DNA from 2 places in the Allorhizobium sp. nf9_anc genome. Region 2 is predicted to be linked to the other one. Evidence: riboswitches for the same ligand, from Rfam matches in the RefSeq annotation. Region 2 holds a riboswitch; the other holds the start of a gene.
What was found. A riboswitch is a leader RNA that binds a small molecule or an ion and turns the genes downstream of it on or off. The one in region 2 is predicted to bind cobalamin.
Positions count from the first base shown of each region.

Region 1: linked by a shared signal. The riboswitch ahead of AC02Y0_RS18325 (ABC transporter ATP-binding protein) and the one ahead of AC02Y0_RS13740 (aromatic ring-hydroxylating oxygenase subunit alpha) in region 2 are both predicted to bind cobalamin.

Region 1 is NZ_CM150481.1:3,740,005-3,744,212, forward strand. It holds gene AC02Y0_RS18320 (ABC transporter substrate-binding protein) at 14-970, opposite strand; gene AC02Y0_RS18325 (ABC transporter ATP-binding protein) at 992-1,786, opposite strand; cobalamin riboswitch at 1,989-2,221, opposite strand; gene AC02Y0_RS18330 (NAD(P)/FAD-dependent oxidoreductase) at 2,327-3,685, opposite strand; gene AC02Y0_RS18335 (DUF4142 domain-containing protein) at 3,908-4,208, opposite strand, start outside.
Region 2 is NZ_CM150481.1:2,800,257-2,804,464, reverse strand. It holds gene AC02Y0_RS13750 (GGDEF domain-containing protein) at 1-656, shown strand, start outside; gene AC02Y0_RS13745 (DUF6656 family protein) at 673-1,278, opposite strand; cobalamin riboswitch at 1,582-1,784, shown strand; gene AC02Y0_RS13740 (aromatic ring-hydroxylating oxygenase subunit alpha) at 1,886-3,130, shown strand; gene AC02Y0_RS13735 (FAD-binding oxidoreductase) at 3,133-4,208, shown strand, end outside.

The DNA of each region.
Region 1 (4,208 bases), 940 kb from region 2:
CCCGCCTCAGCGATCACATGTTGCGCGGGTGGAAGGCGTCCGCCAGGCGGTCGATGGCCTGGACGTTGCGCGGACCAGGCGTTGCCTCGACATATTCCAGCACGACGAAGCGGTCCTGCTTGACGGCGTCGAGGTTCTTGAAGGCCGGGGTCTCCTTCATGAAGGCGATCTTCTGCTCGGCGGTCACATCGCCGTAGTTGACTATGACGATCACTTCCGGATTGCGCTCGATGACGGGCTCCCAGGAAACCTCGGTCCAGCTCTTTTCCACGTCATCCATGACGTTGACGCCGCCTGCGGCCTCGATCATCGCAGTCGGAATGCCGAAGCGGCCCGAGGTGAAGGGCTTCTCGGTACCGGAATCATAGACGAAGACGCGCACGGGCTTCTCGATGCCGCCGATCCGCGTGGTGATCTCGTCGAGCTGCTTGCGATAGCCGGCGACCAGTTCTTCAGCGCGCTGCTCGACACCGAAGATCTTGCCGAGATTGAGCAAGTCCGCGAACATGTCGTCCATCGTTGGCTTGTTCTTGGCCATGATGTGAATGCAGGATTCGGTCAGTTCATAGACCTTGATGCCCAGCGGTTCGAGCGTCTCGGGCGTCACTTCGCCACCGACCTTCATGCCGTAGTTCCAGCCGGCAAAGTAGAAATCGGCATCGGCGTTCAGCAAGACTTCCTTTGTCGGATATTTCGGCGAAAGTTCCGGCAGTTCCTTTACGCCTTCGCGCAGCCCCTCATCCAGCGTCTTCCAGCCGGAGATGCCTGTGTAGCCGACCATGCGATCCTGCAGTTTCAGGGCGAGCATCATCTCGGTGAGGTTGACGTCGTTGGAGATGGCTCGGGCGGGCGCGGCATCGAAGGTGACGTCGCGACCGCAACTCTTGACCGTGACCGGATAGGCGAAGGCGGAAGAAGCCGTGAAGACCGATGCGAGCAGAGCGGCGGACAGGAGAAAACGGTTAGCCATGGTATCGGGGTCCTTTCGAAATCAGTTCAGTGCGAGTGAGAAAGAAAAACGGTGCGCGCGAAGACCTTCCGCCTGCTGGCGCGCGGCGAGCACGCCGAAGGTCCCCGACAAGGCCTGTTCGGTCAGAACCGCCTCCGGCGCCCCGAAGGCACTCATTCGGCCGCCATGCATCAGAGCGACATGGCTTGCGAATTCGGCCGCAAGATTGATGTCGTGCAACGTCGTGATGATCGTCAGATTGAGCGCGCCCAACAGATCAAGGATTTCGAGCTGGTGGCGGATGTCCAGATGGTTGGTCGGCTCATCGAGGATCAGGATCTCCGGCTTCTGGGCGAGCGCACGCGCCACAAGCACCCGCTGCTTTTCGCCGCCCGAGAGGGTCGAGAACTGGCGGTTCGCCAGACGAAGAAGATCGAGATGGTCGAGGGCGTGTTCGGCTTCGGCTCTGTCCTGATCATTCCAGCCGGAAAGCCCCTCGCGCCAGGGAACGCGGCCCATCATCACCACGTCGCGGACCGTGAAGGGGAAATCGCCAGGCATTTCCTGCAGGACGACAGCGACGCGCCGTGCAACCTGGCGGGCACTCATGGACCAGATGTCCTGGCCATCCACCTCGACGCGGCCTTCCAGGGGAGAGACGCCGCGATACAGGCAGCGGAGCAAGGTCGTCTTGCCGGCGCCATTCGGGCCGACGATCGCCAGCCGGTCGCCGGCGTCGAGCGCAAACGACACGTCACGAACGAGGAAATGGGATGATTTCGGACCCCAGCCGAGATCCGTGACGCGGATGGGGCACCCTTTGCTGCTGCAACTCATCAGCGCACCTCCGCATGGGAGCTACGGCCAGCGGTTACGCCATGGGCGAGCTTGGATCCAAGCCTGAGCGGCTCAAGATCGAGACGGAAATGCATGCCAGTCCTCCGCAGGATTTCTCCGGAGGCAAAATGGCATGTGTTCGGCGCGCCCGAGGGCGCTGTGCAAAAGCCAGTTCGTATCCATCGGAACACCCCGTCCGCTTCGGTTTCATCGCTTGACGGCAGGTCTCCTGGCTTGCGGATATACGCTTTCCATTTGCCTTCCCACGGTGACCCGCAGTGGCCCGGCGTGTGAACGCCGCGAGAATGGACAGCAATCCGCTTACAGTTGCGGGGGCAGCCACGGTCTTGGTCCCTTTTGGGTCTTCCGCACCGTGTTCCCTATTAATCCCCTTCGGAGTCATCCGTTGAGGGAACCGTCACCTGCTTGCATAAGATCTGCAGACCCCGCCGGTCAAGCCACTATTCTTTCCAGTTATGTAATACCATTACATCTATCGACCAACGTTGACCTTGTCCACCCTGAAACTGCGCCTGCACATCAGGTGGTTGTTCTATTTTCGGCAGCGGCCTCCGGCAGGACAGCAGAGACGGCCTTCTCGTCGATGACGCGCGCGCCTCTCTGGCGGGTGGAATAGCGCCAGATCCACTGAATGCTGACCAGCAGCCTCTTCTCGAAATTGACCAGCAGATAGACGTGAACAAGGGCCCAGAGCAGCCAGGCGAGGCGTCCCTTGAGCTGCCAGGATCCAAAATCGAAGATGGCGGCATTGCGCCCGATGACTGCGGTGTTGCCGCGATTGTGGAAGTGGAACGTGGGAATGGGCTTTCCGGACAGGAGGCTGGCTTTCAGCGCACGGCCGAGAAATTTCCCCTGCTGCTTGGCTACCTGGGCCAAGGCCGGCATCGGCTTGCCGTCTTCGCCGACCGCAAGCGCCGTATCGCCGAGGGCATAGATGCCGGGCTTGTCGACAACCGAAAGATCGGGCGCCACCGGCAGGCGACCGCCGGGGCCTGCCTCGATGCCCAGCCATTCGGCGGCCGGGGAGGCTTTCACGCCCGCACCCCAGACGATGCAACTCGCGGGCAGGAACGCGCCGCCAACCTGAACGCCCTCCGCGGTGATATCTTCGACAGGCGTATTGAGGCGGATATCGACACCGATCCCAGCGAGGTAATCGGAGGCGTATTGCGAGAGAGGCTCCGGGAAGGTGGATAGAATTCTCGGCCCGGCCTCGACCAGCAGGACCGCCAATTGATCGGCGTGAAGCTTGCGGAAATCCTGGGCGATCATGAAGCGGCCGAGTTCAGAGATCGCGCCCGCCATTTCGACACCTGTCGGTCCGCCGCCGATGACCACGCTGGTCAAAAGCCTGCGTTTCTCGGCCTCATCGGTGCTCCGCTCCGCCTTTTCGAAGGCGAGGAGCAGCCTGTGACGGATGTCGCGGGCTTCGTGGATGGATTTGAGACCCGGTGCATGCTGCTGCCAGTCATCATGTCCGAAGTAATTGTAGGTGGAGCCGGTGGCGAGCACTAGGCGATCGAAGGGGATCGAGCCGCCGTCCTTAAGCATGATCGCCCGAGCGTGCGCATCGACCGACACGACCTCGGCCATGACAACATGGATGTTGTCGTAGCGACCCAGTGTGCGCCGAATCGGTTCGGAGATGTCTGCAGGCGACAAGGCCGCCGTTGCGACCTGATAGAGAAGCGGCTGGAAGAGATTGTGATTGCGGCGATCGATGACCGTCACGTCGATTGCCCTATTGCCCAGAGCCTGGGCGCAGGCGAGGCCGCCGAAGCCGGCCCCGACGATCACTACATGTGGTCTCTTCGTGGGTTCCGTTCCGCTTTCCATCATCACCTCTTGGTCCTGCCCCACGACAAACAGGAGGGACACGCAAATGTTCCTCTTCGAATGACGCGATGCAATAGCCCGAAAATCATTGTTCCGACGATGGAACAAATTCTGCGGCTACCCGTTTTTCGGTTGAATTGCTTTTGTTCCCTCCCCCCAACCTCCCCCGGCCGCCCCTGAGGGCGCCTACCTGAACCCCGCCAATGGCGGGGTTCTTTTTGCTGGGTTCGGGCATCACCTGATCCCCTGAGACGCGGCGCTTTCTTACTGGCTGGTCAAAGACTGAGCACGGACCATGTGGTTGCGGACGGCGGGATAATGGGCCGTGGCATAGGTCTTCAAGCCACCGGGAGGCCCATCGGCGGCATAGGAGCCAAGCAGTTGGATCGCCTGATCATGGGCCTTCATCTGTGCGGAGAGATAGGCACTGTCGAACTGGCTCTCTTCCGCCTGCTCCAGCGCTAGCAATGTCTGCCTCTGCTCCATGGAAAGGTCTTCGGACAGGCTGACATTGTCGGACGTGGCCGAATCTTGAAGCTCCCTCTGGGCGCGACGATGGTCGTCG
Region 2 (4,208 bases):
GCGCCCACCAGAACAGCAATGTCGTGCGCGCCGTCGTCGACAAGACGGCATCGCTCGCCGACCTGCAGCGTGAGGCGGAAGAGGCCGAAGCCGCGAAGTTCGTGGATCCGGTCACCCGCCTTGCCAGCCGCCGCGCCTTCAACAAGGCCGTCGCCAAGATCTATGCAAACCCGGAAATGCCGGTGCTCTGCGGCGTCGCGATCGGCGAGATCGACGATTACGCCCGCATCCAGGAGCAGATGGGCCCGGCTGTTGCCGAGCGCTTCCTGATGCAGGTCGCCAAGGTGCTGGAAGCCGTGTCCGGCGGTGGCGATCTCGCCTGCCGCTTCGATGCCGGCCGCTTCGGCCTGCTGCTCTACACGTCGGATCAGGAAGAGATCAGCCGCGTCGTCGATCTCGTTCGCGCCAAGCTCAAGGCCACCAATTTCGTCGGCTCGTCGACCGGTGCCCGCATGGGCCAGCTCGGCATGTCCTTCGGCATCTGCTTCTCCGAGCAGGCCCCGAACGCATTCGACTTCACCAACTTCGCTGAAAAGGCGCTCGCCACCTCGAAGGCAGCCGGCGGCGACACCGTGACGATCTACGGCGCAAGCGACTATGTGTCAAAGGATTGGCTGCTCTACAAGAAGAAGCCGGTCGGCGGTTTCGGCGCCTGAGCGTCGAACTCCACGCTCAAAGCTTTGCGATGATCTTCCTGAGCTCGGCGTCTCGTGCGCCGAGCATCAGCACGTTCCGCAGCGCCTCTTTCGGATCCACCGTCTGGAACAGCAGGCCATTGTTGCGGAACGAACGGTCGATAGCCATCGACTTGGCCTCCGCCTCAGGCTTGATCGCCACGGCGAAATACATCCGTCCGTAATTCTGCTTGATCTGCTCGAAGAACACCTCTTGACCGCCAAGCTCGGCAAAGAAATTGGCGATGTAGAAGGCCCATTTTACATCGGCATATTGCGCGAAATTCGTGCGCGCCGCCGTCACATGACAGTAGCCGAGATGCGGGCTGTTGTTCAGCGTACGGTGGAAGATGACCTTGGGAAACTTGATCGAGCGATGGAAGCCGTTAATCCGCTCGTGAGTTGTCTCTGCCGCCCGCTCAAGCCGCCGACCCGTCCGTGCCGCCACCTCCTCGTAGGAAAGATAGCGTCGCTCGTCCGGCAGCCAGTCCTCGCGGCTACGCGAGATCCGACCGGTTCTGAGGAACTCGGTATGGACTGCCTTTGAGGATGGCGGCGTTTTCGTTTCCGCTTTGGGAGCCGCGTAGTATCTCAGTTTCTGCATCTTGACGCTCTGACGTACCCGGACTGATTGCTTGAGCTTAGCGCAGCATGGTTAATCATGATTTGATGGTATTCTACATGAGCGAGGTTTCGCGAGGCTTGCCGCACTGCAAATCTTGAAAGCCGCCCCCTGATCGCGCGTTTGCGCCATCCCGTCTTCGGGAATTTCTTTGCTTCTACTCTACGCCACGGAAATTGCAGGAGAATTCGTCTCCCTCTGTTTTCACGGGCATTCTGTCGCCATGTCGCAAACGATTTCGGGCGTGTCGTTCCGCAATGCAGCGTCGGCCTGCGCCCTGTGATTAGATAATTGTGAGCTCGAGGTGCTGTCACTCTAGGGAGGGCGGGAAATCGGGAAGCCGGTCGAAATCCGGCGCTGCCCCCGCAACGGTGGTGGAGAATGCGTTTTGGCAAAAGGCCACTGGGGGTGACCCTGGGAAGGCGCCGACGCGGTCCGCAAATGGACCACTCCTGAGCCCGGAAACCAGCCTCGGCAGATGGACATTTGAGGTTGCGGAGGGCGACCGGAGATAGCCATGCAAACCGCCTTCCCAGGGCGATGGCAGGCTGTGCTCTTTTCTCCCCCGAGTTTTGAAAACGAGGACGACATGGACCTGCAGGCCAACGTGCTGCGCCAGCTGAAGAACCGCCGCGAAGGCTTCTCGCTCGAGCAGCCATTCTATATCGATCAGGATTACTTCAAACTCGACATGGAGATGATCTGGTATCGCGACTGGCTGTTCATCGGCCATGACTGCGAGATCCCGCGCGCCGGCAACTACTTCACAGCCCAGATCGGCGATTACCCTGTCGTCATCGTGCGCGGCAAGGATCAGGCCATCCGCGCCTTCCACAACACCTGTCGCCATCGCGGCCACCGCGTCTGCACCAAGGACAAGGGTGCCGCTGCCAAGCTCGTCTGCCCCTATCATAACTGGACCTACGACCTTGACGGTTCGCTCGTCTTTGCCCGCCAGATGGGCGAGAACTTCGACAAGGCCGAGTTCGGCCTGAAGACCGTCCATTGCGAAAGCGTTGGCGGCTACATCTTCGTCTGCCTCGCCAATGAGGCCCCCGACTTCGCCCCGATGCGCGCTTCCATCGAGCCGTATCTTGCGCCGCATCGCCTCTGGGAAGCCAAAGTAGCCCACAAGAACACGATCATCGAGAAGGGCAACTGGAAGCTCGTCTGGGAAAACAACCGCGAGTGCTACCACTGCGCCAGCAACCATCCCGAACTCTGCCGCACCTATCCGGAAGCCCCGACCGCAACCGGCGTTCAGGGTGCCGGCGATGACCCGTTCATCTCCGAGCACTGGGCGCGCTGCGAGGCCGCAGGCCTGCCGTCCACCTTCAACATGGACCCGACTGGCCAGTTCCGTACCGCCCGCATGCCGCTGATCCAGGATGCCGAGAGCTACACCATGTCCGGCAAGCGCGCGGTGAAGAAGCCGCTCTCCGCCGATGTGCCGATCAGCCATATCGGCACCATGCTGCTCTTCCACTACCCGACGACCTGGAACCACATTCTCGGCGATCACGCGATCTCCTTCCGCGTTCTGCCGCTCTCGGCCGAAGAGACGGCCGTCACCACCACCTGGCTGGTGAACAAGGATGCGGTCGAAGGCGTCGATTACGACCTCGAAGAGCTGACCCATGTCTGGAACATGACCAACGATCAGGATCGCTCAATCGTCGAGGAAAACGCCTTCGGCATCCGCTCGCCGGCCTATGAGCCCGGTCCCTATTCCGTCGATCACGAAGGTGGCGTCATGCAGTTTGTCGAATGGTATTCCAACTTCATGACGGGCCGCCTTCAGGGCGACAAGGCCCGCCTGTCTGCGGTGGCTTGACCATGAACATCGCCGTCACCCAGTATCGCCATGTCGACGAAATGCGCCCCTGGTCCGACCGGGAGCATCTCCTCGAATGCGTCGCCGTCACGCCGGAAGCCGCCGACGTGATGACTTTCACCTTCAAGCCGAACAAGCCGAACCTGTGGTTCCGCTACATGCCAGGCCAGTTCGTGACGCTGGAGGTCCCGGTCGGGCCTGAGCCGGTGATGCGCACCTACACGCTCTCCTCCAGCCCCTCGCGGCCCTACACGGTCGCGGTAACGGTCAAGGCGCAGAAGGACAGTATCGGCACGCGCTGGATGTTCGACAACCTGAAGCCCGGCATGGCGCTGAAGGCCTTCGGTCCGCTCGGCGACTTCTCCTATGCCAAGTATCCCGGCAAGAAGTATCTCTTCATCTCGGCCGGCTCCGGCATCACGCCGATGGTGTCGATGACCCGCGACATGAGCGACCGGGCCCCCGACAGCGACATAACCTTTTTGAACTGTGCCCGCTCGCCTGACGATATCATCTTCCGCTGGGAGCTTGAGGCCAAGGCCCGCGAGATGCCGCATCTGACGCTTGGCTTCATCGTCGAGCAGGTCTCGCGCGGCCAGCTCTGGTCGGGCCTGAAGGGCCGCATCGACAAGGCGAAGATTGCGCTTCTGGCACCCGACTTCCTCGAGCGTACCGTCTTCTGCTGTGGCCCGGCGCCCTTCATGGCGACCGTGCGCGAAGCGCTCGAAGGTGCCGGCTTCGATATGAAGCAGTATCACGAGGAGGCCTTCCAGCCGGTCAAGCCGGAACTGCCGGAAGTGGTCATCTATGCCGATGGCGAACAGCCGACCAAGGTCACCTTTGCCATGTCCGGCAAGGACGGTCTTTGCGCGCCGGGCCACACGGTTCTGCAGGCGGCCCGTGCGGCGGGCGTCCGCATCGGGGCGGCATGTGAATCCGGTCTCTGCGGCACCTGCAAGGTCATGAAACTGTCAGGCGAGGTCGAGATGGACCACAATGGCGGCATCCTCGACGACGAGATCGACGAGGGCTACATCCTCGCCTGCTGTTCGCGGCCCAAGGGCGATATCGAGATCGA